3 regions of the Alteromonas sp. G5_S2_22_S1 genome follow, and region 3 is predicted to be linked to each of the others. Evidence: predicted binding sites of a transcription regulator. Region 3 holds the regulator's gene; each other region holds the start of a gene.
What was found. The regulator FliA, encoded in region 3, starts transcription of late flagellar genes. The targets are predictions, from matches to a motif close to CTAAAGNTNNNNNNNNNNNNGCCGATA.

Region 1: the regulator FliA is predicted to act here: its motif matches at 1,226-1,252, upstream of ACTRWF_RS13195 (DUF5610 domain-containing protein).
Region 2: the regulator FliA is predicted to act here: its motif matches at 2,268-2,294, upstream of ACTRWF_RS04695 (flagellin N-terminal helical domain-containing protein).

The regions. Positions count from the first base shown of each region.
Region 1 is NZ_JBQKUJ010000012.1:1,089-11,078, forward strand. It holds gene ACTRWF_RS13195 (DUF5610 domain-containing protein) at 1-1,196, opposite strand, end outside; gene trmA (tRNA (uridine(54)-C5)-methyltransferase TrmA) at 1,361-2,458, shown strand; gene fabR (HTH-type transcriptional repressor FabR) at 2,508-3,101, opposite strand; gene ACTRWF_RS13210 (acyl-CoA desaturase) at 3,443-4,570, shown strand; gene sthA (Si-specific NAD(P)(+) transhydrogenase) at 4,775-6,196, shown strand; gene ACTRWF_RS13220 (pyridine nucleotide transhydrogenase) at 6,251-6,556, opposite strand; gene ACTRWF_RS13225 (uracil-DNA glycosylase family protein) at 6,671-7,258, shown strand; gene ACTRWF_RS13230 (bifunctional diguanylate cyclase/phosphodiesterase) at 7,255-9,480, opposite strand; gene ACTRWF_RS13235 (TIGR03899 family protein) at 9,622-9,990, shown strand, end outside.
Region 2 is NZ_JBQKUJ010000003.1:74,571-84,560, forward strand. It holds gene aspS (aspartate--tRNA ligase) at 1-154, opposite strand, end outside; gene ACTRWF_RS04680 (DUF72 domain-containing protein) at 403-1,236, shown strand; gene ACTRWF_RS04685 (GAF domain-containing protein) at 1,315-1,797, shown strand; gene ACTRWF_RS04690 (flagellin) at 1,809-1,997, opposite strand; gene ACTRWF_RS04695 (flagellin N-terminal helical domain-containing protein) at 1,982-2,164, opposite strand; gene ACTRWF_RS04700 (sigma 54-interacting transcriptional regulator) at 2,326-3,666, opposite strand; gene ACTRWF_RS04705 (hypothetical protein) at 3,663-4,247, opposite strand; gene ACTRWF_RS04710 (sensor histidine kinase) at 4,250-5,659, opposite strand; gene ACTRWF_RS04715 (EF-hand domain-containing protein) at 5,710-5,991, opposite strand; gene ACTRWF_RS04720 (putative bifunctional diguanylate cyclase/phosphodiesterase) at 6,279-8,363, opposite strand; gene ACTRWF_RS04725 (tellurite resistance TerB family protein) at 8,538-8,981, opposite strand; gene ACTRWF_RS04730 (SpoIIE family protein phosphatase) at 9,140-9,990, opposite strand, start outside.
Region 3 is NZ_JBQKUJ010000003.1:307,474-317,463, reverse strand. It holds gene flhA (flagellar biosynthesis protein FlhA) at 1-1,702, shown strand, start outside; gene flhF (flagellar biosynthesis protein FlhF) at 1,732-3,165, shown strand; gene ACTRWF_RS05740 (MinD/ParA family protein) at 3,171-4,037, shown strand; gene ACTRWF_RS05735 (RNA polymerase sigma factor FliA) at 4,034-4,765, shown strand; gene cheY (chemotaxis response regulator CheY) at 4,802-5,185, shown strand; gene ACTRWF_RS05725 (protein phosphatase CheZ) at 5,220-5,975, shown strand; gene ACTRWF_RS05720 (chemotaxis protein CheA) at 5,988-8,243, shown strand; gene ACTRWF_RS05715 (protein-glutamate methylesterase/protein-glutamine glutaminase) at 8,272-9,402, shown strand; gene ACTRWF_RS05710 (ParA family protein) at 9,431-9,990, shown strand, end outside.

The sequences.
Region 1 (9,990 bases), on a different contig from region 3:
ATTAACGCATTGTAGTCTTCGCTACTTGCTAGCTTATTCTCTGCATTAGCAAACGTATCCATCATCTTTTCTAGATACTGGGCAACTGGACTTACTACGTTACCGTATTTAGCATTATCGCTATTATCCTCATTATAATGCTGGATGTTCTCGTATGTCTTTAGCACTTCAGTTTGTGTGGTTCTATTAAGCTGCAGTGCGTAACCCACCAGTTCTTTATCGTCAAAGCCTAAACTCAATGCTTCTTCATATGCTTTATCGATATCACCATTATAAAAGGTATCAGCTAAGTCTTGAACTTGACCCACTAAATTCGCAATAGACTCTAGTTCACCTTCATCAAGTTCTCCTTTGAGGGAAAAACTGATTCCGCTTCGTTCATAGTACTGATAAGAAGTCTGTTGAGAATAAGCCGCTGTACTTTCAGTGTCACTCTGTTGGTCTAACTCTCCTGAACTATCTTGTTGCTCTTGTGAGATCTGCGCTTGATAGCTTAACTGTTGAGACGCTTTAAAAGACTGTAAGCTTTCAAAACTAAAGCTGACTTCATCGCCGTCTTTTGTCCGTATCATCAAGCTTCCGCTCTTTTCTTCTGATGCCGCTACTGCATTTAGTGTGGATATGGAGACAGCGTTAGGCTGCTGACGACCAAAGATATCGGTTTCAAGATCATTGATTCCCGTATCAATGAGATCGCGGCTTTTTGTCATGCCCTGCTCTATCTCATCATTCATGAAACCCGCTAAATCTTTTTCTGCCATGGCAAAACCACGACTTACGCCTTCTCTCGCCTGACTAAATAAACCATTTAGCTTTTCTTCACTTGCTCCACCATCGGCGGCCCCGCGAATTACACCGCCAACAAACTTAAGTACATTTCTAGCCACCTTTTCGAAGTCGAATAACTTAGAAGATTCTTCGTCCAGCGCTTTTCCTTTCGTTTCTTGCGGCTTTTGTCCGTCAATCTCTAACGCTTGGTTCAGGTTACTGCTCACTACCCGTAAACCTATACTCGTTTGACTGCTTGAAACAGATACAGACGCCGCTTGCTGCTTAGAAAACTCTGCTGCTTGTTGCAACCCATCTTGCTGCAACTGCTTTTTCAATACTTCATTCGGGTGAACCGTCGCTTTCTGTTCAGCTTTTTGCTCGACCTTTTGATCGCCCATGAAAGCTTTAATTTGACCCACGTTCATAATTTGATCCTCACTATCCTCTTTCTTATTATCGGCGACGATTCAGTATTGTTTAATTTTAATACAGCTTTTTTTATACGATTTTTATAGAAGTAACTAGCGCTTGTTGCAGTTATTTTATAAGGGACTACAATTCGCGACCTCAACTATCAATGGAGAATTTTATGTCGGCCGATGAACAACAACGTTATCAAGCGCAGTTAGACGAAAAAGTAGATCGTCTTTCGGCGTTACTTTCTCCATTTAATGCGCCTAAAACTTCGGTTTACCCATCACAGCCTACTCACTATCGTATGCGCGCAGAATTTAGGGTGTGGCACGAGGGCGACGACCTCTTTCACATCATGTTTGATCAGGAAACAAAAGAAAAATATCGCGTAGATAGTTTCCCTCCCGCGTGCAAAACAATTAACGATGCGATGGAAAAGCTACTAAACGAAATTCGCCCTAATGAAATACTAAGAAAGAAGTTGTTTCAGATAGATTACCTTTCAGCGCTATCTGGTGAACTCGTTATTAGCCTTTTATACCATCGCCAGTTAGATGATGAATGGGAAGCTGCCGCAAAGTCTCTTAAAAGTACGTTGGAAACGCACTTCCCGAAAGTGAATATTATTGGCCGTGCAAGAAAACAAAAACGCATTATCGACAACGATTTTGTTATTGAGCGTTTGCCAGTAAAGGGTAATGAGTTCGTATTCAAGCATATCGAGAACAGCTTTACTCAGCCTAATGCTGAAGTAAATTGTAAGATGATTGAATGGGCTCTGGACTGCGTTAAGCCTCTATCTGGTGATCTATTGGAAATGTACTGCGGTGCCGGTAACTTCTCATTACCGCTGGCCCTTCACTTCGATAACGTAGTGGGTACTGAAATAGCGAAACCCTCGGTACAAGCAGCGCAGTTTAATATTGAACAAAACAGACTGCACAATGTAAAAATTGTCAGGTTAGCTGCAGAAGAATTTACGCAAGCTATGAAAGGAGAACGTACGTTTAGCCGATTAGAGGGTATCGATCTTAGCGAGTATAACTTTACGACTGTACTCGTCGATCCACCAAGAGCTGGGTTAGATGAAGATTCATTAAGAATGATTCAAGATTACGACAATATTGTGTATATCTCTTGTAACCCTGAAACCTTAGCGCAAAACCTTGAACTATTGAGTGAAACTCACGACGTCGCTCAATCGGCACTATTTGATCAATTTCCTTTCACCCATCATATTGAGGCAGGTGTTTTACTTACACGCAAAGGCTAGTTTGCGTGTAAGTTTTCAGTATCATAACATTCCTATAATACTGTTGGTGTTAGCTTTTCTGGGTAGCACCTACCTGAACAAAGCGAAGTTGAGCTTTGACTTTTTCGCCAATTTCCTTGCGTAGCTTTTCATCAGCTTCTAACGCCTCAGCGCCTGCACTAAATACTAGCCTTACCATGGCGTCAGCTTGAAGTTGTGCACAGGAATACTCCACACCTTGCTGCTCAATGATGTAGTCAGTGAGTTCGTCTATGAAGTGTTGGATTTCTCTGAATACTGCTAGCCGGTAGGCAGACGACGTGCCAGTATGCTCACGCAGTAATAAACGGAAAACGTTTGTATTGGCCGCAATGAACTCCATAAAGGTTTCAACAGAGGTATGGATAACACCGCCCCCTGACGCGATACGTCGTCTTGCCTGACGCATAAGCTGACGCAATGCTAAACCCGCTTCATCCACCAGCGTTAAACCCAGCTCATCCATATCTTTAAAGTGCCTATAAAAAGACGTAGGTGCAATGCCTGCTTCTCTGGCGACTTCACGCAAGCTGATTGCCGACAAACTACGGTTTTCGTCTAGCAGTGAAAAAGCAGCATGGATGATATTTTGGCGGGTTTTTAATTTCTGTTCTTGTCGACTCACATTTGCAACCTATGTTGATTAACGTTCAATGGCCCGATGATTTGCAGCACTTTACGATGTAAATTCTGCATCATCTGAATAGCCATTAATGAAATCAAACTTCTTACATCAAGGACTAGCGTGCGTAGTTTATCGCAACACACGCTAATGGGGAAAGAGAAACAAAATCATCTCTTTTATAAACAAGGGCTAAGCATTAATTAGTTTACTTTACCTACATTTCATCCACCCTCGGCTATAATTAAATTTTACACATGTAAGCAGAACTTATCTGGGTTTTGCTTGCCTGAAGCCTCGTAAAACGATAAATTAGCGAACAGTTGTAAGCCAAGTTGTATAAAATGAAAAAACCTCCTCTTATCCTAACTAATGCGCTGGTATTTATAATATCTGGCGCAATAGCATTTATTGGTGTGCCGCTATGGGTGGCGTATCAAGGCATTGATTGGGCAGAAATTGGTACTGCTATATTTCTGTTCTACTTTACCGGCATGTCAATTACTGCTGGTTATCACCGTCTGTGGTCTCACAAGACCTACGATGCAAACATTGTTGTGCGTGTCATTCTTGCTATCGGCGGCGCTATGGCCTTGCAGAATAGTATTTTGCATTGGTCTTCTGATCACCGTGTGCATCACCGCCATGTAGACGACAACGACAAAGATCCTTACTCTGCAAAGAAAGGGCTTTGGTTCGCGCACATCGGCTGGATGTTACGCGAGTATCAAGCTAAGCGTTACGATGACTACAGCAACTGTAAAGACCTGCAAAAAGATAGCGTGGTGATGTGGCAGCACAAATACTACTTACCTATCGTACTCGCTGCTAACTTTGGCATTACTGGTCTATTAGGCTATTTGAACGGCGACGTAATGGGCATGATTTTAGTAGCGGGCGTTCTTCGGTTGGTGCTAGTTCATCATGTTACGTTTTTTATTAATTCTCTGGCCCATTTTTGGGGTAGTCAGCCTTATACCGATAAAAATACGGCGCGAGATAATGGCGTTTTAGCTTTCTTCACGTTTGGCGAGGGTTATCACAACTACCACCATATCTTTGAATACGATTACCGCAACGGCATTCGTTGGTATCAGTTTGATCCTACTAAATGGCTAATCAAAGGGCTGTCTTATGTAGGTTTAACGTCGAACCTTCGCAAAGTACCTGAAGAGCGCATCGAAAAGGCACTGGCGGCCATGCAGCTTCAAAGGGCTAGTGAGAAAGTATCGGTACTGCCCAACGCTGAAGAAATGATGCACACTATTCAAGAAGAGTACGACCTGCTTATGCAGCGAATGAGTGAATACTACGCGACGAAAAAGCGCGTGATGCGTGTTAAGCAACGCACCTTAAAACGCAGTATTGAAGGGTTAGAACTTGCATATAAGTACAAAGAACTGAAGCACGCGTTTGCTGTGCAGAAAGAAAAATGGACACATTTGCAAAGCTTATCGTTACAAATGGCCTAGCCCCTAACTTTCTGTAAATTAAGTTTTGGAAAAACCACATAAGTGCCTGCTTATGTGGTTTTTTTTATCCTATAGTTGGAATTACAAGACAACTAAGGTAGTACTATATTTATAGCAACTTCTTAAACGGTTTATGCCGTTGCGAAGTTGGCGCGCATTTACGATGTCGCCACCTCACCAGTCGTTACACAATAGGAAAGTAAAATGGCAGCTAAGCAAAAACAGAAATCACCTTCTTATCATTATGACGCGATAGTTATTGGTACGGGTCCTGGCGGAGAAGGTGTTGCTATGCAACTTGCCAAGGCCGGTAAAAAAGTGGCTGTTGTAGAGCGCTATGAAGCGGTGGGTGGAGGCTGTACGCATTGGGGAACCATCCCCTCGAAAGCGCTTCGTCATTCAGTTAGCCGGCTCATTGAGTACAACTCATCGCCTCTGTTTGCCGATAACCATTTAAGCAAGAGCCTTACGTTCTCAGATATCATGCGTCATGCCAGTGGCGTTGTGAAAAGCCAAACACGCCTTCGCTCTTCCTTTTACGATAGAAACCGGGTGACACTGTTTTACGGCGAAGCAAGCTTTGTTGATGCGCATACTTTAGAGATAATGCGAGAAGATGGTTCAAAAGACACGGTTACTGCAGCGCAAATAGCTATCGCTACTGGTTCCCGTCCCTACTGCCCGAAAGACATCGATTTTAATCATCCAAGGGTTTATAACTCAGATACCATTTTGTCGTTAGATCACGACCCTAAATCCATCATAATCTACGGTGCGGGTGTTATCGGTTCTGAATATGCCAGCATTTTTAGAGGGTTAGGTGTTAAAGTTGATCTGGTTAACATGCGCGATCGCTTACTTTCATTTCTAGATGATGAAATTTCCGACGCCCTGAGTTACCACTTATGGAATAACGGCGTTCTCATTCGCCACAACGAAACGTATTCATCGGTCGAAACGTTAGATGACTCTGTGATTTTAAACCTTGAATCAGGTAAGCGAATGCGAGCAGACTGTTTACTGTTTGCTAACGGGCGTACGGGTAACACCGATACCCTTAAGCTGGAGAATGTTGGTCTTAAAGCAGACAACAGAGGGCAACTGCGCGTAAACGAAAACTATCAGACAGAGATAGATAATATCTATGCCGTCGGTGATGTCATTGGCTACCCTAGTTTAGCATCAGCGGCATATAACCAAGGCCGGTTTGCAGCAGAAGCCATGCTTGGAATAAGCACTCATTCAGCGCTTGTTGCCGATATCCCTTCCGGTATTTACACTATTCCGGAAATAAGCTCCGTAGGCAAGACAGAGCAGGAGTTAACAGCCGCTAAAGTGCCTTATGAAGTAGGACGAGCACAGTTCAAGCATTTGGCTAGAGCACAAATTGCGTCCACGCAAACCGGTAGTCTTAAGATTCTCTTTCATCGTGAAACAAAAGAAATTTTGGGCATTCACTGCTTCGGAGAGCGTGCCTCAGAAATTGTGCACATCGGGCAAGCTATCATGCAGCAAAAAGGTGAAGGTAATACCATTGACTACTTCGTTAATACCACATTTAACTATCCGACTATGGCTGAAGCCTATCGCGTTGCAGCGATAAACGGCTTGAACAGGATTTTCTAACAGGCACAAAAAAGCCGGCGAAATTGTCGCCGGCTTATATGCGTTAACTAAAAACTAGTTACGGTTCGCAGCAAGCGCGTTTAGCGAATCTTTATGTGCTACGATGTCGATGTGCATATTTTCTTGATCGAATGTCATTGTCGCAATAGCGTAGTCACCCTGACTTTCGCTTGCAATGTCGATAAGCTTTGTCTGTGCATCACGGAAACGAATGTTATTGTCGATTTGGCTCGACATACATTGGTTGTTCATTTCGAATGTTTTCGCATCCATGCAATCGAAAAGCTGGTTGCTACCAGATTCCGCATGCGCAATACCAAAGGCTGCTGATAGAGCTAATGTTAGTACTACTTTACGCATGTTTCTTCTCCTGTGTTACAGTCTTTCACTGTCACTATTAAACATACTGTATATACATTAGATAGTCAAATTGAGATCATAGTTTTGTGACAAAAGTATTACAACCAGAAATATTTGGAGAAAAAAGTGAAAGGGCACGATGAACTGGCAGCTGAAGCGAGAAATTGCGCCTTATGCGCTCAGTACCTTCCTCACACTCCTAACCCTATTTTCAGTACGGCAAAATTTGCCAAAGTACTTATTATTGGTCAAGCACCTGGGTTGAAGGCTCATGAAAGTGGCATTGCCTTTAACGATGCAAGCGGTGATAGACTGCGTAGCTGGCTGTCAGTATCAAAACCTACCTTTTACAACCCTAAACTCATTTCTATTCTGCCTATGGGATTTTGTTTCCCGGGATACAAAAACGGTGCGGATGCTCCACCCCGAAAAGAGTGCGCGCCTACTTGGCATCAGGCTTTCCTGTCACAAATAAGGCCAGAACTCACGGTCTATATTGGCCGTTACGCGCAGCAATACTATTTGCCCGAATATAAAAATTTAACAGACGCCGTTTACACTACGTTTGCAGCGAACGCCGGTCACGTCGCTTTACCTCACCCGTCGGGCAGAAATAACCGCTGGCTCGCAAAAAATAAGTGGTTTGAGGAAGAAAGCCTGCCGATGCTCCAACACTATGTTTCGAACGCGTTACAAAACTAATCGTGGTTCTCTAAAAACGCTAAAAGCGCGTCAAACGGCATGGGTTTCGCGTAAAGGTAACCTTGCGCCTCATCACAGCCTAACTTAATCATGTAGCTAGCCTGCTCTCTTTTTTCCACGCCTTCCGCAATGGTTAATAAGCCTAGTTTATTACCTAAGGTAACAATTGTTTCAGCCAGCACTGCACTCGCACCTGGCTTAATATCTTTTACAAAAGAGCGGTCTACCTTCAGTCGGTCTAGAGGTAACTGCTGCAAGTAACTCATTGATGAAAAACCGGTGCCGAAGTCATCTATCGCTATTTTCACCCCAAATTCTTTTAGCGAGCGTAATGCATCAATCACTATTTGAGGCTCATCCATAACAACACTCTCTGTAATTTCCAGCTCTAGACGGCTGGGATCACAGTTAGCATTTGACAGGGCGTGCTTTACCTTTTCTACAAATAACCTATCTCGGAATTGCGGAATAGAAATGTTGACTGCTACGCGTAGGTGGCCATAGTTTTTTTCTTTCAACGCTTGAAGACGGCGGCACGACTCTTCTAATACCCATTCACCAATATCTACGATGAGGCCAGAATACTCTGCGAGGGGTACAAAGATCGCCGGTGAGATATACCCACCATCGCCATCAGGCCACCGCAGTAAACCTTCCATACCCACTACTTTTTCGTTTAGTAAATCTATTTGGGGTTGAAACCAAAGCTCTAGCTTTCGTGCAGCAAAATCACTTCTAAGACGACGGATCATATCGAGACGCCAGGTTGTCTGGTCCTCAATGTCTTTCGCGTAATATTCAAAGTTATCTGTAAGGTTTTTCTTAGCGCGGTTTAAGGCAATATTGGTACGCTTTAAAATTTCAATACCAATATTGCGTTTGTTATCTAACTTACAAAATCCAAGTGTCACGTTTACTGGAAGTGTGTGATCGCCGACTTTAAAAGACGATTGAAAGATAGCGTTAATCGCTTCTGGACAAACCAATTCATCGGGACCAATCAGCCCAAATACGTCCGCACCAATACGGCCTTTTTTAACCAGTCCATCAAAAGAAGTTTGAAAACGACCACTAATAGCCCGCAGTAATTCGTTTCCCACTTCCTGGCCTAACCCGTCATTAACGTCTGAAAAGTGATTAACATCGATAAGGGCCACACTGCAGTTTTCCCCGGCGAATAGGTGGGGCTTATCCAACATGTTAATAAATTCGTTGCGATTTGGAAGGCGCGTTAGCCAGTCACGAAACGCTGCATTTCTTAGCTCGTGGAAAAGGTTTACGTTTTCATATCCAACGGAAATGCTTGATAAGAAAACTTCCAGCAAATGCTTGTCAAGCTCGCTTATTTCATGAGTCTGGCGCACGTATACTGCCGCTTCAAAGCCCGCTCTACTGATATAAAGTACCGAGCAGCTTGGCTCGAAAATATGCTTTTTAAGCCGTAAACAGCGAACGACGTTTTCTTCTATTTCTATATTTTTAACGTCGGCTACTGGATGATTAATAAACTTAGCATACTCACCCGCTGCACCTAAAACGTAAACTTCAGAATCATCCCTGTCGAGCAATGAACCTGCTCTTGCACATAACAAGCCTTCTGAATCGAGCCCAATTAAAGAGCTTATTTGAGTAACGACACCTTCGCAGAATTCTTTTACGGAATGTTCTTCAAACAGGTTAGCCGAGGAGGTAATAATTTTCTCCAAGCCTGCGCGGCTTTGGCTAATGGTAATAATTTGCTGATAAGAACGCAGAGAAGAGATAATAGTTGTTAGTAGTTTTGCTCGAGTGAGCTCTGTCTTGGTTTTATAGTCATTGATATCGTAGACTTTTATGACTTGTTCTTCGGGCGCATATCCTGGCTGACCCGTGCGCAGGATTATTCTCGGCTCGAACAACTTCATATCCTCACGGATGTACTTAACTACATCGAAACCAGCGTCATCGGTTTCCATGACCACGTCGAGCAAGATAATAGCAATACTGTTGCTATATTCATGAAGTAACGCTTTAGCCTGCTTTGCTGAATAAGCGTGGATAAAGTTTAATTTACGATCGTTTACGACAAGGTCAGACAGCGCAAGGCGCGTAACCGTGTGAATCTCTTCATCATCGTCAACAATGAGAATGTTCCAATCTTTGCCCAAGAGAACTTGCTCTTCAACTGAACCATCGTCATCTAAAAAAATCAATTCGTCGTTATCGTAATCCATTGCCGACATTACCGCTCATTTCCTCGAAACACACAAAACAAGAACGTATTACTCATAGTCTAAAGCGACGATTACATTGATATATAGGTTACGCAATGCAATAGTGCTCTCATGTCACATGCCATTTTACATTCAGTCATTTAACCATTTATGAAGATTACACCCCAGCATTTTCCTCAAGAGGTAGAAAAACCACGGCAAGCGGGAAATGACAGCGCCAAGACTACGGCTGAACAAGCTACTGCAGAAAAAGCGGCTGGTACAGTGAAAGCTGATGCTAGTCGTCAACGCATGCTTTCGTGGTTCGCACGAGTAGGTATCAGCCCCTCGTTGATGTCTTCTGATCCAAAGAAGCAAAAACATGCATTGGAACGAAGAAAACAAATTTTAGAAACACAAAAAGCGAGCAATCTTCAAGCAGTTTTAAATATAGCACTAAATGTGACAATCAACGAACAAACTAGCGATAATCTTGACCCTGATTGGTTTTTCGCATTTAGTACCATGGCTGAAGAGATT
Region 2 (9,990 bases), 230 kb from region 3:
CTGGGTCGAACACCACTTGTACGATACCTTCACGGTCACGTAAGTCGATGAAAATTACACCGCCTAAGTCGCGACGCTTGTTAACCCACCCGCAAAGGGTAACTTCTTGTCCAATGTATGATGAATCGATATTCCCACAGTAATCTGTGCGCATGGTCGTTGACCCCTGATAATTTCTCTTGCTCGGCACGTAGTAAATTCGACGTAATTTTAAACAGAGTTTTGGGCTTATTAGTTTGACTAATTTCGCGTAAACTCTCTGGCCAGTGAGTTGGCCCGTCAGCTACATGCATAATGTAATGATTTAAAGGCCGCATAGTATAAACAAATGCTTGCTAAAGCCCAATGACAAATATGCACAATTCAGCCATATCCCGCGGAAATCTCTACATTGGTTTGCCAATGTGGCAACACAGCCACTGGCCTAATACGTGGTTCGCGAATTATCCGAAGTCAGATAACGCCCTTTCGATTTATGCCCAAGAATGTAATACGGTGGAAGGAAATACCACGTTTTACTCGCTACCTCACCAAGACGCGGTGATACGCTGGGCTAACTCGGTGAACGATGACTTTCGCTTTACCTTTAAATTTCACCAAAATATAACGCATGTGCATCAACTGCAGCACTGTGAGGAAGAAGTTGCCCAACAGCTTTCACTGCTAACCCCTCTTAGAGACAAATTAGGCGTGATGATGCTGCAATTGCCCGCATCGTTTGGCCCAGATAAACTGGGCGTATTGGAACAGTTTCTCGCAGCCCTGCCCAGTGAACTGAATGTAGCGGTCGAGGTACGCCATTTAGCGTTTTTTGCCAAGGGTGATGAAGAAAAAGCGCTAAATCAGGTTTTAATTCGCCATAACGCTAACCGCATAATTATGGATACTCGGGCGCTTTTCACAGGCCCCTGTAATAATGCGCTGCTTGAAGAGGTAAGAGACAAGAAGCCTAGGGTGCCAGTTAATGTGATTGCCACCGGCAGTACGCCTGTAGTTCGGTTCGTTGGAAACGATGTAGACGATGATAACCTTCGCTGCTTAACGCCGTGGGTAAAGAAAGTCCATCAGTGGCTAAATGACGGGAAAGACGTGTATTTCTTTTGCCATCGCCCCGATAACAAAGACGCCCCTTGGCTTGCCCAGCAATTTATTGATTTATATAACTATCAAGCATCGTCACGTGCTTTTAATAACCTCTCGATAAAACACCAGCCTGAGCAAAACCCTTTATTCTAAATGCATAGTATTATTCTAATTAAACTGTAAACTAGTGGGTCTAGCTTTTCATATTTAGATTACCGCGATAGACTTTCAATGAACCATGAGTATGAAAAGGCGCGTCTTGCCGCGCTTGAATCGTTAGATATTTTAGACACGTCCCCCAGCGAACAGCTCGATGCATTAACGAAACAAGTACAAACAGAATTTAAATGTAAAACCTTTCTAGTTAGCCTTGTGGCAGAAGACCGCCAATGGTTTAAATCTCGACAGTGTATGGATGCAACAGAAACGCCACGTAATATCTCTTTTTGTACTTACGCGATTGCTGAAGAAGAGTATTTGATAGTCCCTGATGCCAAGGCCGACAAAATATTTGCGAATAACCCCTTAGTTACGGGTGAGCCCTACATTAGAGCGTATGCCGGATTTATATTGCGTAACAAGGATGGCTATGAATTAGGTACGCTTTGTTTACTTTATGACGAGCCTAAAGCGTTTTCTAGTGACAACATAGACACATTAAAACAGTACGCACGTATTACTGAAAACATTATCTTTTCAGAGCATTTGCAATAGTTTAGTGTTAGTCAACGCAATAAAAACATTACGTTTTGTGGTATTTGATTAGCCATAGATAACACGCTTATATTGGCTTGTTGCATTATTGAAAACCGCGTTTCTTCGGACGTAACGTTGGCATAGTCCGACTGTGTAACTTGCGCGTTCGCTCGTTCAACGTTTACGCTTGTATTAGAACGGCCTAATTTAGACCTAATATTTGATTACTAAGGCGCGTTGAAATTTGTAAGCCAGCGGCATCATCACTAGCGTTATTGATGCGAAGCCCTGAAGTAAGTTGCTCGAAAGAACGACTAAGCCCTTTATTGACGCCAAATAAGGTATTAGTGGCCTGCTGCGCTGCCACGTTGGTATGCAAAAACATAGTTGATCACCATATACATAACACCTTATATAAAGATAGTCGATTACGGCTGGCGATCAGCGTGGCAGGTCAAAAAACATACTAAAGAACAATTAAGAAAAACTAACGGCGGTATTTAAGCTATCTGGCGCGCCGTTAGTTTTTAAAGAATTAAAAGTTAACTACCTGAAATCGGCCGCATTTAACTCATGTTTTTTCATAAGCTTATGCATATCTGTGCGGTTTCTACCAGCCAGTTCAGCGGCCCGCGTTACGTTACCGTCAGTCATTTTTAATAACTTATGTAGGTACTGCTGCTCGAAGGCATCTCTCGCTTCGGTTAGTGTTGGCCAGCTTTGCTTGGTAGCAGACAGTGCCTGCTCAACAAGATGAAGCGGGATCACCGGCGTTTGCGTTAATGCTACACACTGCTCTACAACATTGACTAATTGACGTACGTTACCCGGCCAAGATGAAGTTACCAGCTGCTGCATAGCGTCATCAGAAAACTGACTAACGTTAACACCGTGGCGCTGCGCACTTTGCTGTAATAAAGAACGCGCCAACAGCGGAATGTCTTCGCTACGAGATTTTAGAGACGGAAGTTTTAAATTCACCACGTTTAAGCGGTAATACAAGTCTTCTCTAAACGTGCTTTCTTCCATTTCCTTGTGCAGGTCTTTGTGGGTGGCTGAAATGATACGCACATCGATGTCGACATGTTTACTACTGCCCACTGGGCGTATTTGACGTTCTTGGAGCGCTCTTAACAACTTCACTTGAAGCGTCATGGGCATATCGCCAATTTCGTCTAAAAATAAAGTGCCGCCGTCGGCTTCCCTAAATAACCCTGGATGAGCGGCAACGGCTCCAGTGAACGCGCCTTTTGCGTGACCGAATAATTCTGATTCAAGAAGGTTTTCTGGCAATGCGCCACAGTTAATGGCAACAAATGGTTTATCGCTTCTATTGCTAGCCTTGTGAATAGCATTGGCTAACAGCTCTTTTCCCGTGCCGCTAGCTCCGCTTATGAGCACTGACACTTCCCGTTTAGCTATACGAAAAGCTTGGTCTAACACATTGAGCATTTCTGGAGAACGAGTAATGATATCTTTCGCCCAGTCTCCCGGCTGCGCAGCTTGAGACTGGCTTAACGCTTTTTGAAGTAAAGTGCGTAGTTCGTCGTGATCCACAGGCTTAGGTAAGAAACCAAAAACGCCGCGCTGCGTTGCCGCCACTGCATCGGCAATGGTGCCGTGAGCTGTCATTAGAATAACGGGGATATCTTTCCTAATTCCCATTATTTCTTCAAACAGGCTTAACCCATCAAGACCCGGCATACGCAGGTCGCTTAACACGACATCAAAGCTGTCATTTTGCAGTTTGCGTAGGGCAGACTGGCCATCTTCGACTGCCGTGACGTCATAACCTTCGCCTTCTAAGCGAATGGTTAATAAGCGCAATAAGCTTTTATCATCATCAACCAACAATAAGTTAGGGTTACTACTCGCCTTTTCGCTCACTGTTGTGTACTCCTGTTTTTATCCATCAGTGTTGCTTCAATTTGCAACAATTCTTCTAATTTTTTGCGCAAGTTTATTGCTTCTTTGTTTAGCGCTTCTAGCTGCTCGCCACGAGATGTATTTTCTTGCTCTAATACTACCATTGCTGATTCGAGCTGCATGACTTGGTTATTCTGTGCCCCCGCAACAACATTAATTAACTCTTGCGCAGCCGGCGTAAACCCACCCGCAATGTTATTCACCGCTAGTTGAGCCCTTAGCCTGTCTTGATACGGCGTGTCGTTCGGTAGCGTCAGAATATAAGCGTGCAAAGTGTCATATACCGAATCACTGAGTGACTTCAACGTATGCTTGCGCTTAAGCCAAGGTTGGTTCGCTGCGTCTATCCATTTGTTTAACCAATAGGTTGCATCGCAATTGTGTTCAAAGGTTTGTGGCGGTTCATCAAACAAACAAAAACCGCGCTCTACTTTTGCTACCGGCGAGACCTTTTCGGCCTCGTTGGTGTTGTCGTTATTTCTGGTTAAACTCTGACATCCTGTCAGTACCAGTAAGGCGACAATTAAACCACTTATTCTCATTTTTACTTTTCCTGCTGCGGAATGGTCACTCTAAAGCAAACATCGGCATAGTCTACATCTACCACGCGTACATCACCATGCATTAGTCGAGCGCAATCGGCAACAATAGATAAACCTAACCCAGTCCCAATAACATTATCGTTTCTCGGTTCCGTTCCTCGAATGAAAGGTTCAAATAAGGTGTGTACTGACTCTGGAGCAATGCGTTTACCGCGATTAGCCACGTCTAGTACAAGATTATCATTATCGTTATAAAGATGTATGTTTATAGGTCTACCCACTGCACCATGTGCAACAGCATTAGACACCAAGTTATCAAGAACTCTTCTAAATAATTCCTCGTCTATTTTAACCTCGGGTGAGGTAATATTCACATCAACCTCTCTATCTTGAATAGCCAATGCATAGTCTTCTAAACATGCCGAAACTAGCTTGTTGGCATCGCTTAATACCATCTTAGGCTGCGCTTGCTGTAACAGAAGGTTATAGTCGAGTAGCTTTTCAACAAGCGTGTTCAAGCGTTGAGTACTTGCTGTAAGTAGCGAGAGAACCTCTCGCTGCCCTTTGTTCAGCTCGCCTACTACGTTTTCAGAAAGTAAGCTGCACCCTTCTTTTATGCTTGCTAAAGGGGTTTTTAGTTCGTGGGCGGCGTGCCGTAACAGTGCTGTTCTTATGTGCTCAAGCTGCTGAAGTCTGTCATAAAGCCAATGTAAGTCTTTTTCGACATCAATCAACTCTCTGGGTGCCTGACGCGACAACGGCGGTAACTGGCCATCACTTCGCGCCATTATCCTTATAATTTTTTTGAGATTATTAACGGGGTTAACTATAAGTTGACTACCTAACAGTATAAGAAGCAACGATACGCTGACCAGCATGGCGGTAGACCACGCTTGCTTCGCTTGCATTGCGTTTAGGTCGTCTTGTTGAAGCTTAACCCGTTCGTTAATTGTCGCTTCAACATCGTCACGTAGTAGTTCGACGCTGTCGCCAACTGACGCTAAATAGGCATTCAACAGCAGTTGATCTTCAATAGTTCGGTATTCAGCTAATTGGGATAGCTGCTCAGAAAGTCGAGAGCAGGTCGTGGGTATCGACAACGCCTGACAAAGATTATCTGCGGCTACGGCAAATTGCTCTATTGCATTGTCGGAAAGAGATGCTACTTGTTCGTTTCTCAAAACGGCAAATTGGCGAACGCTTCTTTCAACGTCAACAACGGCATTATCAAGGCGCTGCATATCGCTAACAACATCTACCACAAAACGGGTTTCTAGTGTTGTCATTTTGCCCACTTTAGCCAAGTCGCTTTGACTTTGCCAAAGTAAGGCAATAAGGGGAATGAGGGCAAGTAAAAAACTACCTAGCGTTAACTGCCTCAGCGAACCCAGCTGTACTAAGCGCTCGCTCAACGAAACCTTGTTTATCAGAACCTTACCCTCATTAGTTTGTCATGTTTTATCTACTCACTTGCTGTGAGCTTTTTATTACCCGGCGTTAACTCACTTTTCACCAATTCGGCTTCAGAAAGCTTGCCATCTTCGTTATCGTCTATTAACCCAAAATTACGCAACAGCCCAGTATGGCGCACTGACTCTTTCAGAGAAATAAGACCGTCTTTGTTTGTGTCTAACTGCTGCAATAACGTGCGCGCGGGGTTTGCGTGCGCATCCGCTACGGATATGGCTTGTACTGCAGCTACAGCACAAAGTGCTATGAAAACTTTTTCGAGACGTTTCATCATGAATCCTCCGCAAAATGCTTATAAAATCCTTCTCTTTCGCTCTTAACTAGCTTCAAATCATTAACAATAAGAAGAGAGAAAAAGGCTGCTAGATACTATCACTAGTCTTCAATTAACCACTATCATAATTGCATTGAATTTTATTATGCCATTTTCAGACCAACAGTTAAAATAGTTTATAAATCAATGACTTTTGTAAAATTAGATATTCACAATGAAAGGAACAAAGAAATTGTGTTGCAATAAAGAAACACTACTGTGAAACCATAACAATAGCTGTTAAAGGTTCACAGTAGGCGGTGCTCGGCCATCGCGGAGGCATCGTAACGGCAGGGAGAACGCACGAGCGCAGAAAGAGGGATAGGCTTGCTAAACAGGAAGCCTTGAACATTGTCACACCCGTGTTCTCTGAGGTAATCCCACTGTTCATGGTTTTCTATACCTTCAGCACAAACAGAAAGAGAAAGGCGCTTTGCAAGATCGATAATTGCACCGGTAACCAGTCGGCTGCGCTCGGAAGTTTGAAGTTCCGTAACGAATTGCCGGTCTACTTTCAATGTATCGATATTAATTTGAGTGAGGTAACTTAACGACGAATACCCTGTACCAAAGTCATCTAGGGCGATAGCACACCCCATATTCGATATTCGTCTGAAAAACTTATTGGATAAAGCAAAATTTTCAAGATAAGCGCTTTCGGTAACCTCAAACTCAACGTTTTCTGGATTTATGTCATATAAATTGAAAGTATTGTAGATATAGTCAAAAAGTTGATTACTCCTCAGGTCGTGCCCCGATAAGTTAATCGACGCTCTGAATGGTGTTAAAGCCCATTGCTTTAAATCTGGCATATCAATACAAACTTGCTTGATGATCCAGCGGGTTATGGCCGTTATTTTGCCCCCTTGCTCTGCAATGGGTATAAACTCATTGGGCATAACCAGCCCAAACTCGGGGTGTTCCCAACGGATTAATGCTTCAACGCCAACTACCTCACCTTCATTACTCACTTTAACTTGGTAGTAAACAACAAACTCATCGTTTAAGAGTCCTTGTTCAATGCCGTTTGCCAAATGAAGCTTACGCTTATGAGACTCGACCATATCTGGCGTAAACAACGTGTAACTGCCTCTTCCCCTGGCCTTCGACCGGTACATGGCCAAATCTGCATTGCTCATAAGCTCACTTAGGTCATAGCCTGCATCTGACGCTGTAGCTATACCCACGCTCAGACCTACGGTCAATGACAGCCCACGAAGCTCAAAAGGCTCATCAAAAGCGGTGATTAATCGGGTAGCCAGACGTTGCGCTTGTTCGGTGGAAGCATCTCTATCAGGAAGCACTAAAAACTCATCGCCCCCTAAACGAGCAAACAGGTCGCCATCACGCAATAAACACTGCACCCTATCTGCCACTTCGATAAGAATAAGGTCGCCAGTTTCATGGCCTAACGAGTCATTAATACCCTTAAAGCCATCTAAATCAAAAAATAGAAGCAATAAGTCTTCGTCATTTCTTTTCGCTCTTGCTAACTCTAAACGCAAGTTATCAAGTACGAACTGTCGGTTAGGCAATCCGGTTAAGCTATCAAAATTAGCCAGCCTCGACATGGTCTCTTGCTGGTCCACCAAGGTTTGCTTTTGTTCAAAGTTAACCAGCAGCTCCACTTCAATAGCATCCAGCAAGCTATTGATGTTACGGGCAAGCTGACCGACTTCGTTAGAAGACTCTATCGAGTTTCTAAGCGCGTAATCTTTTGATTCATAAACCTCTTGGGTAAATTTCCCCAACGATGCTAAAGGTGAGAGAAGACGGTAGAAAATAAAGAAACATGTTCCCGTACACAATAGCCAGAATGCTAAAATAAATGGCACTTGCTTAATAAGTTGGCGAGTTGAGTTTGAAGCCTTAACTTCATTGGTATCAACGTAAATAACCAGGTGCCCCATTGGGTAAAGGCTACTGCCAATGATTTGATGTGCGGTGATCACGTCTTCATACTGTGCAATACCAAAAGGTACATTCTCTGGAGAGGTAGGTACTGCCTCATCGTCAAATTTTAATGATTGCTTGGGTTGTACTGTCGAGATAACCCTATAATCATTATCGTAAAGGGTTGCACTAAGAAGATATGGGTGTTCTTTAACCGGTTGGAATACAGAAGAAAGTAACGCATTATTACCTGGATTTTTTTGCATTAAAATCGAAAGCTGTAACGCAAGTGAGTTACTTAGCGCGGCCGTATTATCCGCGACAACAGTCATCACTGACTCACTGTGTTCTAACTTATTTACAATAGCTATTGATGTGGCCAAAATAGCCATAGAAACGGATATGACTAACCCGACAGAAATTTTTAAGGTTTTAAACACGTTTGTGCCTTACTGAACTACTTCGCCTTTGCCAAGCTGGCGATATGCAATAGGTAAAAAGAACCATTACGCAGTATCGATTTCGTTATTATTATGCGCTCAATAGTACGGCACGAGATAAGAAAATAAAACGGATTTTTAAATACCTATGGCGCGCTTGTTAAAACCCAAGTGTTACTGAGTGTTTTCAACAACGTCCAGCTTCGTTTTAATGTACTGACTGTGAGGGACGTATAATAAATCAGCAATTTGCCTGATTGTGCTTTCTTCAAGCGGGGCGAGGGATTCATCAGCATAAGCGATTGACCATAAGCTTTTTACAACACGCACTCTTTCATCAGCATTGCAATGCTTGTTCAGCACTTGCGTAAAATGTACAAGGTCTATGGCATCATCTGCGGTTTCTTGGCCTCTTTTAAGAAGCAGCGCCATCGCATCATCATCAACGTTAACGTGTTTTCTTAGCTGCTTCTCGTATTCTTCCCGTTCAGTCTCAGTAACTTGATTATCAGCACTAACGATTTCACTGAGCAAAGCTGCAGTCGCTAATTCCACAGTATAGGCAGGTTCGTTCTGTTTATGAGAGTCTTCAAAAAGTTTAAGGAATGATTTCAGCATAAATCCTCAGAGTTTGGGTGGCCTTTGTGCGCGTTGGTGTACGCAGATACGAGTATTTCTATTATGTTTACTAAGAAAAAGAGAAATTCGATTAATTGCTTAATAGGTTGGATAGTTTAGGCACTTTTAGCCTGTGCAATAGATTGCATGGCGATGACCTAACTTTGCGTGTCGATAAGACAAACGACTTTACTGCCTCCTTTTTCAAACCATATTCGTTCACACAATGCATGTATCAGCGGCAAGCCACGCCCGTAACTTTCTTCCTGAGTATTGCAAGCAGTAGAGAACTTGCGCCCCCCGCCCCACTCAAACCCATCACCGCTATCCTCTACTGAGATAAGGACTTTGCCGTCTGATGGTACAGATTCAACCCGAATATTTATTCGCCCTTGATTTAGTACCTGCAAAGAGGCCTCGCGATTTTCGTAGTATTGTTGAAAACCAGAGCTATCAGCTTTGAGTTTAGAGTCTAGTTTTAAGATACCGTGTTCAAGGGCATTATTAAAAAGCTCAGACAATACGGTATAAATTATTGAACGAATACTTTGTATGCCCTCACACTGACCTGCCAATTGCAACACTCGCTGTAAAATATCTGGTTGCTTTAAATGCTTCGCATCTAGGGCAATGTCGTGAACGGACGGTAGCCCGTCATCGAATTTCTGTGAACCAGGAATATTGATAGGTTTGGCAGTAAATACGACTAAGGTGACATCGTCGTGGAATGACGCTGCACCACAATGTGCTTTCGCTCTAAGAAAAAGGGAGTCGGCTTCAATTTTTTCATGGGTCTGCATTTGATCTTTAATGATATCAATCAACCCTTCTTCAAGCAGCATCTCACCTTTATCATTGGCAATTTCAATCAAACCATCACTACAGATTATGAGTTGTTCGTTAGGCCCTAAACGAATGGCGTCGCAATCGGTATTGAGTTCGTGTTCGTCAACTATACCTAACGCCATGTGTCTTGATGTTATGGTTCTCAAGGACATATCTGTTTTTG
Region 3 (9,990 bases):
TCTAATTATTAACTTCAAAGTGGTTACCGCGGGTGCCGGGCGTATATCTGAAGTAAGTGCTCGCTTTACTTTGGACGCCATGCCAGGTAAGCAGATGGCAATTGATGCCGACTTGAACGCCGGCTATATCGACCAAGACCAAGCCCGTCAGCGCCGAGAAGAAATCACCGCAGAAGCCGATTTTTACGGCTCGATGGACGGTGCGTCAAAATTCGTAAAGGGTGACGCGGTCGCCGGTCTTTTCATTATGTTGATTAATATCGTCGGCGGGTTATTCATCGGCATGATCCAGCACGATTTGAATTTTGGTAGTGCTATTGAAATTTATACCATCCTTACTATCGGTGATGGGCTGGTTGCTCAAATACCTTCACTTCTGCTTTCTGTAGCGACCGCGATAATTGTTACTCGTGAAAACGAAACCCAAGAAATGGGTAAAGAGATCCGCGGACAATTAGGCAACACACAAGCGCTTTATATTGCATCGGGCGTGCTATTTGTGATGGGTATTATTCCAGGTATGCCCCACATTGCATTTTTAGGGTTCTCGTTTTTAATTGCGGGCGTTGCCTATTGGCAGACAGTTCAGCAAAAGAAAAAGGCTGCGGCACCGTCGGTCCCTGATAATGTGATGAAAGACGACACGGTGGCGCCAGAGGTTAAAGAGCTGGGGTGGGATGACGTTCAGCAGGTTGATACTATCGGGTTGGAGGTCGGCTATCGATTAATACCACTGGTTGATAAATCTCAAGGTGGCGAATTGTTGACGCGCATAAAAGGGGTGCGTAAAAAGCTCTCCCAAGAACTTGGTTTTCTTATTCCCCCAGTACACATTCGCGATAATTTAGATTTAGAGCCTAATACCTACACCATTGCTATGCTTGGCGTCACCATTGGCGACTCTGTTATCAGTCATGATGAAGAGTTGGCTATCAACCCCGGGCAGGTCTTCGGCAAATTAGAAGGTCGCGCCACCAAAGACCCTGCGTTTGGTTTAGATGCGGTGTGGATCAAGCCGAATAAACGAGAACACGCGCAAACCTTGGGGTACACCGTTGTTGATGCAGCTACCGTTGTGGCTACCCACCTCAGCCAGTTGTTAACTAACAATGCTTATCAGCTACTTGGTCACGAAGAAGCGCAGCAGTTACTCGATATGCTGGCTAAGCAGCACCCTAAATTGGTGGAAGGTTTAGTACCAGATATCTTGCCGCTAAGCACGGTGGTAAAAGTGCTTCAAACCCTACTATTTGAGGGCGTGCCTATTCGCGATATGCGCACTATTGTTCAAACCTTAAGTGAATACGGCACTCGCAGCCAAGACCCGGATGTATTGGTCTCTGCCGTTCGTATTGCGCTTAAACGTCTTATTGTCCAAGAAATTACCCAAGGGGCAAAAGAGATACCTGTCATAACCTTGGCGCCAGAGTTGGAACAGATGTTGCACCAGTCACTTCAAGCAGGTGGCGAAGATGGCGCTGGTATCGAACCAGGTTTGGCAGACAAGCTGCAAAAATCATTGCAGCAAGCCAGTCAGCAGCAAGAGTTAGAAGGAGAGCCTGCAGTACTCCTAACCTCTGGCATGCTGCGACCCGTTCTGTCTCGCTTCTTAAAGTATTCGGTTGTTGGGCTCCATGTGCTTTCTTACCAAGAAGTGCCTGACGACAAACAAATAAAAATAGTCAGTTCGGTCGGTCAATAATCTGACACTGGGTGATTGGAGAGGTTGCAATGAAAATTAGACGTTTCTTCGGCAAAGATATGCGTGAGGCGTTAAGCCAAGTTAAAGCTGAATTAGGCAGTGATGCAGTGATCATGTCGAACCGCAAAGTTGCCGATGGCATTGAGCTTGTTGCTGCCTATGATAAAGAGCCTGAAGCAAAACTCTTCACTCCTAAAACATCGCCTAAAGCAACCCCTAAAGCATCAGGTCAAAAAGCCGTGCCTAGCTTAAGTGAGATTATCGGTGATGATGGCCCCGACAGTTTAAAAGCTCTGTTAGAAAAGCAGCACGGCGGTAGTGCGCCTTCATCAAGTAATGCTTCAGCATCGCAGTCGCATTCAGCCAACCATAATCAGCCTATGTCTGCAAATGCGAGACATGCCAACGAAATTGCGTCACACCTTGATTTCTCAGAAGCCTTTATTGATGACGTAGAAAGCCAGCACCTTGCACAAGACGAAGGTAGAGCAACAACGTTTCCTGACCACCAAGCGTCAAGCTTAGACGAGGCACCCGTCTCTCAATCTGCAGAATTGGCGCAAATTAAAGAAGAGTTAGCGTCGTTGCGCGATGTTTTACAATATCAGGTTGCAGACTTGATGGAAGCAAAAAACAAGCGTCAAAAACCGGTACATCAATACTTGATTACCCGCCTAACGGATATGGGGTTAAGCAGTGCACTTGCCAGTCAGTTAATTAGCTATACACCAGCACACTATAATGAACGAGACGCATGGGTTTATCTTCTTAACCTATTGGCTAATCGCATAAATGTGACAGGAAACGATATACTTAGTGCGCAAGGTGCAGTTGCCTTAGTCGGACCGACGGGCACAGGTAAAACAACGACGGTTGCAAAACTAGCTGCTCGCTATGCACAAAAGTACGGTGCAGAGTCAGTAGCAATGATTACCATAGATACGTATAGAATTGCGGCCTATGAGCAGCTCGCGACATACGGAAAAATTATTGGCTGTACGGTGAGAAAAGCGCAGACTAGTGAAGAACTTGCGGATTTATTATTCCAACTTCGTCATAAGCGTCTAGTATTGATTGATACGGCAGGATTTAGCCAACGGGATAGCCGTTTAATTAAACAGATTAAGCAGTTTGATAATGGTCAAATGCCTAAAGTTAAAAAATATTTGGTAGCGCAGGCTAATACACAATATCCTGCCCTACAGCGCATTATTAAGGCTTATGATGATATCGAACTAAGTGGCTGTATTTTCACAAAGTTAGATGAATGCTACTCTTTAGGAGAGGTATTGAGCGCTGCAGTAGAATATCAACTGCCGGTTAGTTATGTCACCGACGGTCAGAAAGTACCTGAAGACATTAAGATTGCGGAGGCGAAATCTTTAGTTTCTGCCGCTGCAAAGCTTTATAAAAAGTACGGTTTGAATCATACTAGTGGCAACAACGCAATTAAAACAGCATAAGCAGTATGATTGACGACCAAGCGAGTAGCTTAAGAAAAATGAAGCAATCACGGTTAATCAAAGTTATCGCCGTCACCGGAGGTAAAGGTGGCGTAGGTAAAACAAATATTACGCTAAACACCGCTATCGCTATGGCGAAGCAGGGTAAGCGAGTTATGGTTCTCGACGCCGACCTCGGGCTGGCGAACGTAGACGTAATGCTAGGTTTACGGGTTGAGAAAAACCTTTCCCACGTGCTATCTGGCGAGTGCACACTTGATGAAGTGTTAGTCACCGGCCCCCATGGTATTAAAATTGCGCCTGCCACCTCTGGCACGCAATCAATGGCAGAATTATCGCCAACGCAGCACGCGGGTCTTATCAGAGCCTTTAGTGAATTGCGTTCGCAAATCGATGTACTTATCGTAGATACCGCGGCCGGTATTTCAGACATGGTGTTGAGTTTTTCAAAAGCTTCTCAAGACATCATGGTCGTGGTTTGCGATGAGCCCACCTCGTTAACTGACGCCTATGCCTTAATAAAGATTCTTAATCGTGAGCACGGTGTATTTCGCTTTAAAGTTGTGGCGAATATGGTTCGCGATGTACGGGAAGGTCAGGAATTATTTAGCAAATTAAGCAAAGTGACAGGGCGTTTTTTAGATGTTGCACTAGAATTAGTGGCAACCGTACCTTTTGATGAGAATATCCGCAAAGCCGTGAGAAAACAAACGGCTATTGTTGATGCGTATCCGGGTTCTCCCGCCGCTGTTGCTATTACTCAGCTTGCGAGTAGAGCCCTTACGTGGCCCATTCCGGCACAACCGGGCGGTCACCTAGAGTTTTTTATTGAACAACTCGTTGCAGAAAAAGCAGTAGGAAGTCAGCGTTGAACAGCAAGGCAGCCGCTTATCGTCAACAAACCGATAAATCGCAGTTAGTCGAACGACATGCGTCATTGGTTAAGCGCATTGCGCATCACTTGATGGCGCGATTGCCGGCCAGTGTTCTTGTTGATGACCTGATCCAGTCGGGTATGATTGGCTTGCTAGAAGCTGCGCGTAACTTCGACGGGTCGAAAGGCGCGAGCTTTGAAACTTTCGCAGGCATTCGCATTCGTGGTGCTATGCTAGATGAGATACGTAAAGGCGATTGGACCCCGCGTTCAGTGCATAGAAATGGACGTGCTATTACCGAGGCTATTTCGCAGGTAGAGAGCGAAACAGGCCGCGATGCGAGAGATTCTGATATTGCTGATAAGCTTAATGTAAGCTTGCAGGATTATCACCAAATGCTTAATGAGGTTAATGCGGGAAAGCTGGTAGGTATTGAAGATTTAGGTGTGTCGGAAGATGTAATTACTACTGAGCAGAGTAGAGGTAGTGATGCGCCGCTTGAAGATTTAATGCAAGGCGCGTTTCAAAAAGCGCTTGCCCATGCCATTACGACATTACCTGAACGAGAAGCAATTGTTCTTTCACTGTACTATGATGAAGAACTGAACTTAAGAGAAATTGGCGAAGTTCTTGATGTTAGTGAGTCAAGAGTCAGCCAAATTCACAGTCAGGCCATGTTAAAACTCAAATCACGAATGAAGTCGTGGCAAGCTGACGAAGAATAGAAATTAATAACAATTAACCCCTCATTGGAGGCTATTTTGGACAAAAGCATGAAAATTCTTGTGGTTGACGATTTTTCAACCATGAGACGTATCATCAAAAACCTGCTTAAAGATTTAGGTTTTTCTAACATCCAGGAAGCGGATGACGGAAGCACTGCATTGCCTATGCTGCAGCAAGGTGATTTTGATTTCGTTGTTACCGATTGGAACATGCCAGGAATGCAAGGTATCGATTTGCTGCGCGCAATAAGAGCCGACGACAAACTTAAGCATTTACCTGTACTAATGGTAACTGCAGAAGCGAAAAAAGAGCAAATTGTTGCCGCTGCACAAGCGGGCGTTAACGGCTATGTCGTTAAACCATTCACCGCTGCAACTTTAAAAGAAAAATTAGATAAAATTTTCGAACGTTTAGGTTGATCCAGACGCTCACCAGATAAATGAGGTTTACTGGATGACAACGAATGTAAACGTTCCAATTTCGTTAGAAGAGGCCAAACAGCTTGTCACCTATCTGGAAGAAGGTGACAACGCGTCTGCTAACGCTCTACTTGAAGCTGCCTCAATGAAGGAAAACGTTGAGCTATTTGCTGAAGTAGGAAAGTTAACGCGTCAACTCCATGACGCGTTAAATAATTTTCAAATTGACGACCGCATCAAAAACTTAGCTACCGACGATATTCCCGATGCACAATCCCGCCTAACCTACGTAATTGAAGAAACCGAAAAAGCAGCTAATACTACAATGGACGCTGTGGAAGCGAGTATGCCGATAGCGGAAATGCTGTCGGTGCGTATCGAAAAAGTGATGCCTGAGTGGAAAAAGCTCATGAACCGCCAAATCGAGTTGGGCGAGTTCAAAGCGTTATGTGCAGATTTAGACGAATTATTGGAAGACGGTTCGCTTCAGTCAGCTAAACTTACACAGTTACTTACCGAAGTATTGATGGCTCAAGGCTATCAAGACTTAACGGGTCAAGTTATCCGTCGCGTTATCGACCTTGTAAAAGAGGTAGAAGATAGCTTAGTTAATATGCTAACCATGTTTGGCGAGCGCGAAGGTGAAGAACAAACTAAACCATCTAGCATTAAGGCCGATAAGGTTGATGGTGTAGAGGCAGAAGGCCCAATTATTGACGCCGAGAAACGCGATGATGTCGTTTCTGGCCAAGATGACGTAGATGATCTTCTGTCTAGCTTAGGTTTTTAGGGGAGCGGGCGCATGTCGTTTGATGTTGACGAGGATATATTACAGGACTTTCTGGTTGAGGCTGGAGAGATACTTGAACAATTACAAGAACAGCTCGTTGATCTTGAGAACAATCCTGAAGATGCGGATTTGCTGAATGCAATTTTCCGTGGATATCACACAGTTAAAGGTGGAGCGGGCTTTCTTTCGCTCACAGAGTTAGTAGAAATTTGTCACGGTGCAGAAAACGTTTTTGACGTAATGCGCAATGGACAAAGAACCCTAACCCCAGAACTGATGGATATTATTTTGCAGGCCACTGACGTGGTGGTAGAGATGTTTGAGCGGGTTAAAGCTCGCGATCCACTCGAACCTGCAGATGCACACCTTGTCGACTTATTGCACAAATTAAGTCGCCCGGAAACGCCAGATGAAAACATTTTTGGCGCCTCTGAAGAGTCAGCCACTGCACCTGAGTCAGTTGTTGCGGAGCCTGAACTTGTCATTGAAGAACCTACAGCGCAAGTGCCTAGCGGCACAAGCGACGGTGGTATTGACGAAATAACCGAAGATGAATTCGAAGCGTTACTCGATGAACTTCATGGTTCAAATGCGCCAGGTCAATCTTCTTCAGCAAGTAAGCCATCAGTCGCGCCAGCATCACTTTCAGCACCCACGACACCGACCGCTGGCGGCGATAGCGACGATATCACCGACGAAGAATTTGAAGCGCTTCTCGACGATTTACACGGCAAAGGCCAGTTCGCAACTAGCGCTGCTCCTGCCTCTGAACCTAAAGCACCGGTAGCGCCCGCACCATCGAACTCAAGCAGCGATGAAGAAATTACTGACGATGAGTTCGAAGCACTTCTTGATCAGCTGCATGGTTCAGGTCAAGGCCCTACGCAACAAAGCACAGCGCCTATTTCACCTGAGCCACCAGTAGATAAAGCGGCGACTGAAGCTGTTCAGAAGGCTAAACAAGCAGCACCTGTTAAAGCTGCGCCTACGTCAAATTCAGCCGCACCATCTAAGCCAGGCTCAACCGCGAAACCCAAAGCGGCTAGCCCAGCGCCTAAGAAAGATGATAAAAAGGCAGCTGCCGCAGCCCCACCGGCTGAAACCACGGTGCGGGTCGACACTAAGCGTCTAGACCAAATTATGAACATGGTGGGCGAGCTAGTATTGGTAAGAAATAGGCTAATCAGCTTAGGCATAAACAGCAACGACGAAAGCATGTCGAAAGCCATTGCGAACTTAGATGTAGTGACTGGCGACCTCCAAGGTGCGGTGATGAAAACCCGCATGCAGCCTATTAAAAAGGTTTTCGGCCGCTTCCCCCGTGTTGTACGTGACCTAGCGCGAAGCTTGAAGAAAGAGATTACTTTAGAGCTTGTTGGTGAAGACACTGATTTAGATAAAAATTTAGTAGAAGCTCTGGCAGACCCATTAGTTCACTTGGTTCGAAATTCGGTCGATCACGGTATTGAAATGCCTGATGATCGCGCCGCTTCAGGTAAGCCTCGTATGGGAACGGTTAAATTATCTGCTTCCCAAGAGGGCGATCATATTTTACTTACCATCGAAGACGATGGTAAAGGGATGGATGCCGAAAAGCTCAAGGAAATTGCCATTAGCCGTGGCGTTCTCGATGCAGATGCGGCAGCGCGTATGTCAGACGTTGAGGCGTTCAATCTAATCTTTGCACCGGGCTTCTCAACGAAGACAGAGATCAGCGATATTTCTGGTCGTGGTGTCGGTATGGACGTGGTTAAAACCAAAATTAACCAGCTAAACGGTACCGTAAACATTGATTCTCAGTTAGGAAAAGGGACCAGGTTAGAAATAAAAGTGCCTCTAACCTTAGCTATTTTGCCTACGTTAATGATTGTTGTAGGAAAACAGACCTTTGCGTTACCATTAGGTGCGGTGAACGAAATAATAAACATGGACATCAAAAAGACCAACACGGTTGATGGCCAACTAACAATGATAGTTCGTTCAAAGGCAATTCCGTTGTTCTTCCTTGGCGAATGGCTAATTCGTGGCCCTAAAGATATTAATAGAGAAAAAGGGCACGTGGTTGTAGTACAAATTGGTACACAACAAGTTGGATTCGTCGTAGACGCGCTAATAGGTCAAGAAGAAGTGGTAATCAAACCTCTTGATGCTTTGCTTCAAGGCACGCCGGGTATGGCGGGAGCAACCATTACTTCAGATGGCGGGATTGCACTTATTTTAGATGTTCCGAGCCTGCTAAAACGGTACGCGCGTAAACCCATCAAGTAAGGCGATGAATTAATAGGAATAATAATCCATGGTCTTTAAAGTCCTAGTGGTGGACGACTCGACATTTTATCGTCGTCGAGTAAAAGAAATACTCGACGATGATAGAGAGCTTGAAGTTGTTGGGGAAGCAAGAAACGGGCGCGATGCCTTAGAAAAAGCAGAGGCACTTAAACCTGATGTCATAACAATGGATGTGGAAATGCCCGTAATGGACGGCATTTCGGCGGTAAAGGCTATCATGGAAAAACGGCCTACGCCGATCCTCATGTTCTCTTCGCTTACTCATCATGGAGCGCAAGCTACACTCGATGCACTAGAAGCCGGTGCACTCGACTTCTTGCCGAAAAAATTTGAAGATATTGCTCAAGATAGAAAAGATGCATCGCGCTTATTATGTACTAAAGTTAGGTTAATAGCGCGTCGAGGTATTGGCCTTAAGCGTCCATCTTTTAGAGCCACAGAAACAAGAAAGCTACCGGATAACGCACCCAAGCAGGCGTTTTTTAAAACATCGGGGTTACTTTCTGGCCATAAAGACGCGGCAAAACAGCCCACCGTCTCATCTGTAAGGGCGACGGGAAAGCAATATAAATGCTTGGCGATAGGTGCATCTACAGGTGGTCCTGTGGCGCTACAAAAAGTGCTGTCACCACTACCTGCAGAATTTCCATATCCCATTTTTCTTGTCCAACATATGCCGGGCACATTTACCACGGCATTTGCTCAGCGCTTAGATTCAAACTGCAATATAAAAGTAAAAGAAGCTGAGCATGGCGATATAGTGGAGCCGGGCCACGCTTATTTAGCGCCGGGCGGTAAACAGATGTTGTTAGAAACCATAGGCGCGAATAAGCGTATAGCTATTGTCGATGCAAGTGCGAGCGACAAGGTTAATTATAAGCCCAGCGTTGATTTAACGTTCAGCTCGCTGGCCAAAGCCTATGGGGGAGATGTATTAGGCGTCATTTTGACAGGCATGGGCGCAGACGGCAAAGAAGGGTGCCGCATGCTGAAGGACAAAGGTGCGACTATTTGGGCACAAGACCAAGACTCCTGTGTGGTGTATGGCATGCCCCAAGCCGTAGCCGCTGCTAATATATCAAGTAAAAGCATTAATATTGACGATATTAGCAGTTGCGTTCAAGCCGAAATGCGATAGCGGCTTGGACACTAACGGAATATAAATCATGAAAGTGTGGACAGTAGCGAATCAAAAAGGCGGCGTGGGAAAAACAACCACAACAGTAAGCCTTGGCGGGTTGCTTGCGCAACAGGGCAAGCGAGTGCTGATGATCGATACTGATCCTCACGCATCACTGAGTTATTATTTCGGCATTGACGCCGAAGCGACAAGTCATTCAGTTTACGACATTTTTATTCAATCAAACGCACTTTCTGCCGATAATGTAATGGACTGCCTTTGTCCCACTAAGTTGGACAACTTATATGTGCTTCCTGCCACCATGGCACTGGCTACATTAGACAGAACCATGGGTAGTGAACAAGGCATGGGCTTGGTGTTAAAAAAAGCGCTCGCCAAGATAGCAGATGAATTTGACGTAGCGATTATCGATTGTCCTCCCGTGCTAGGCGTATTGATGGTGAATGCACTCGCGGCATGTGACAAAGTTATTGTGCCAACGCAAACGGAATACCTAGCATTAAAAGGTTTAGACAGAATGATCCGCACCATGGAAATAATGGGGCGCTCTTTGAATAAATCATTTGATACAGTCATCATTCCCAC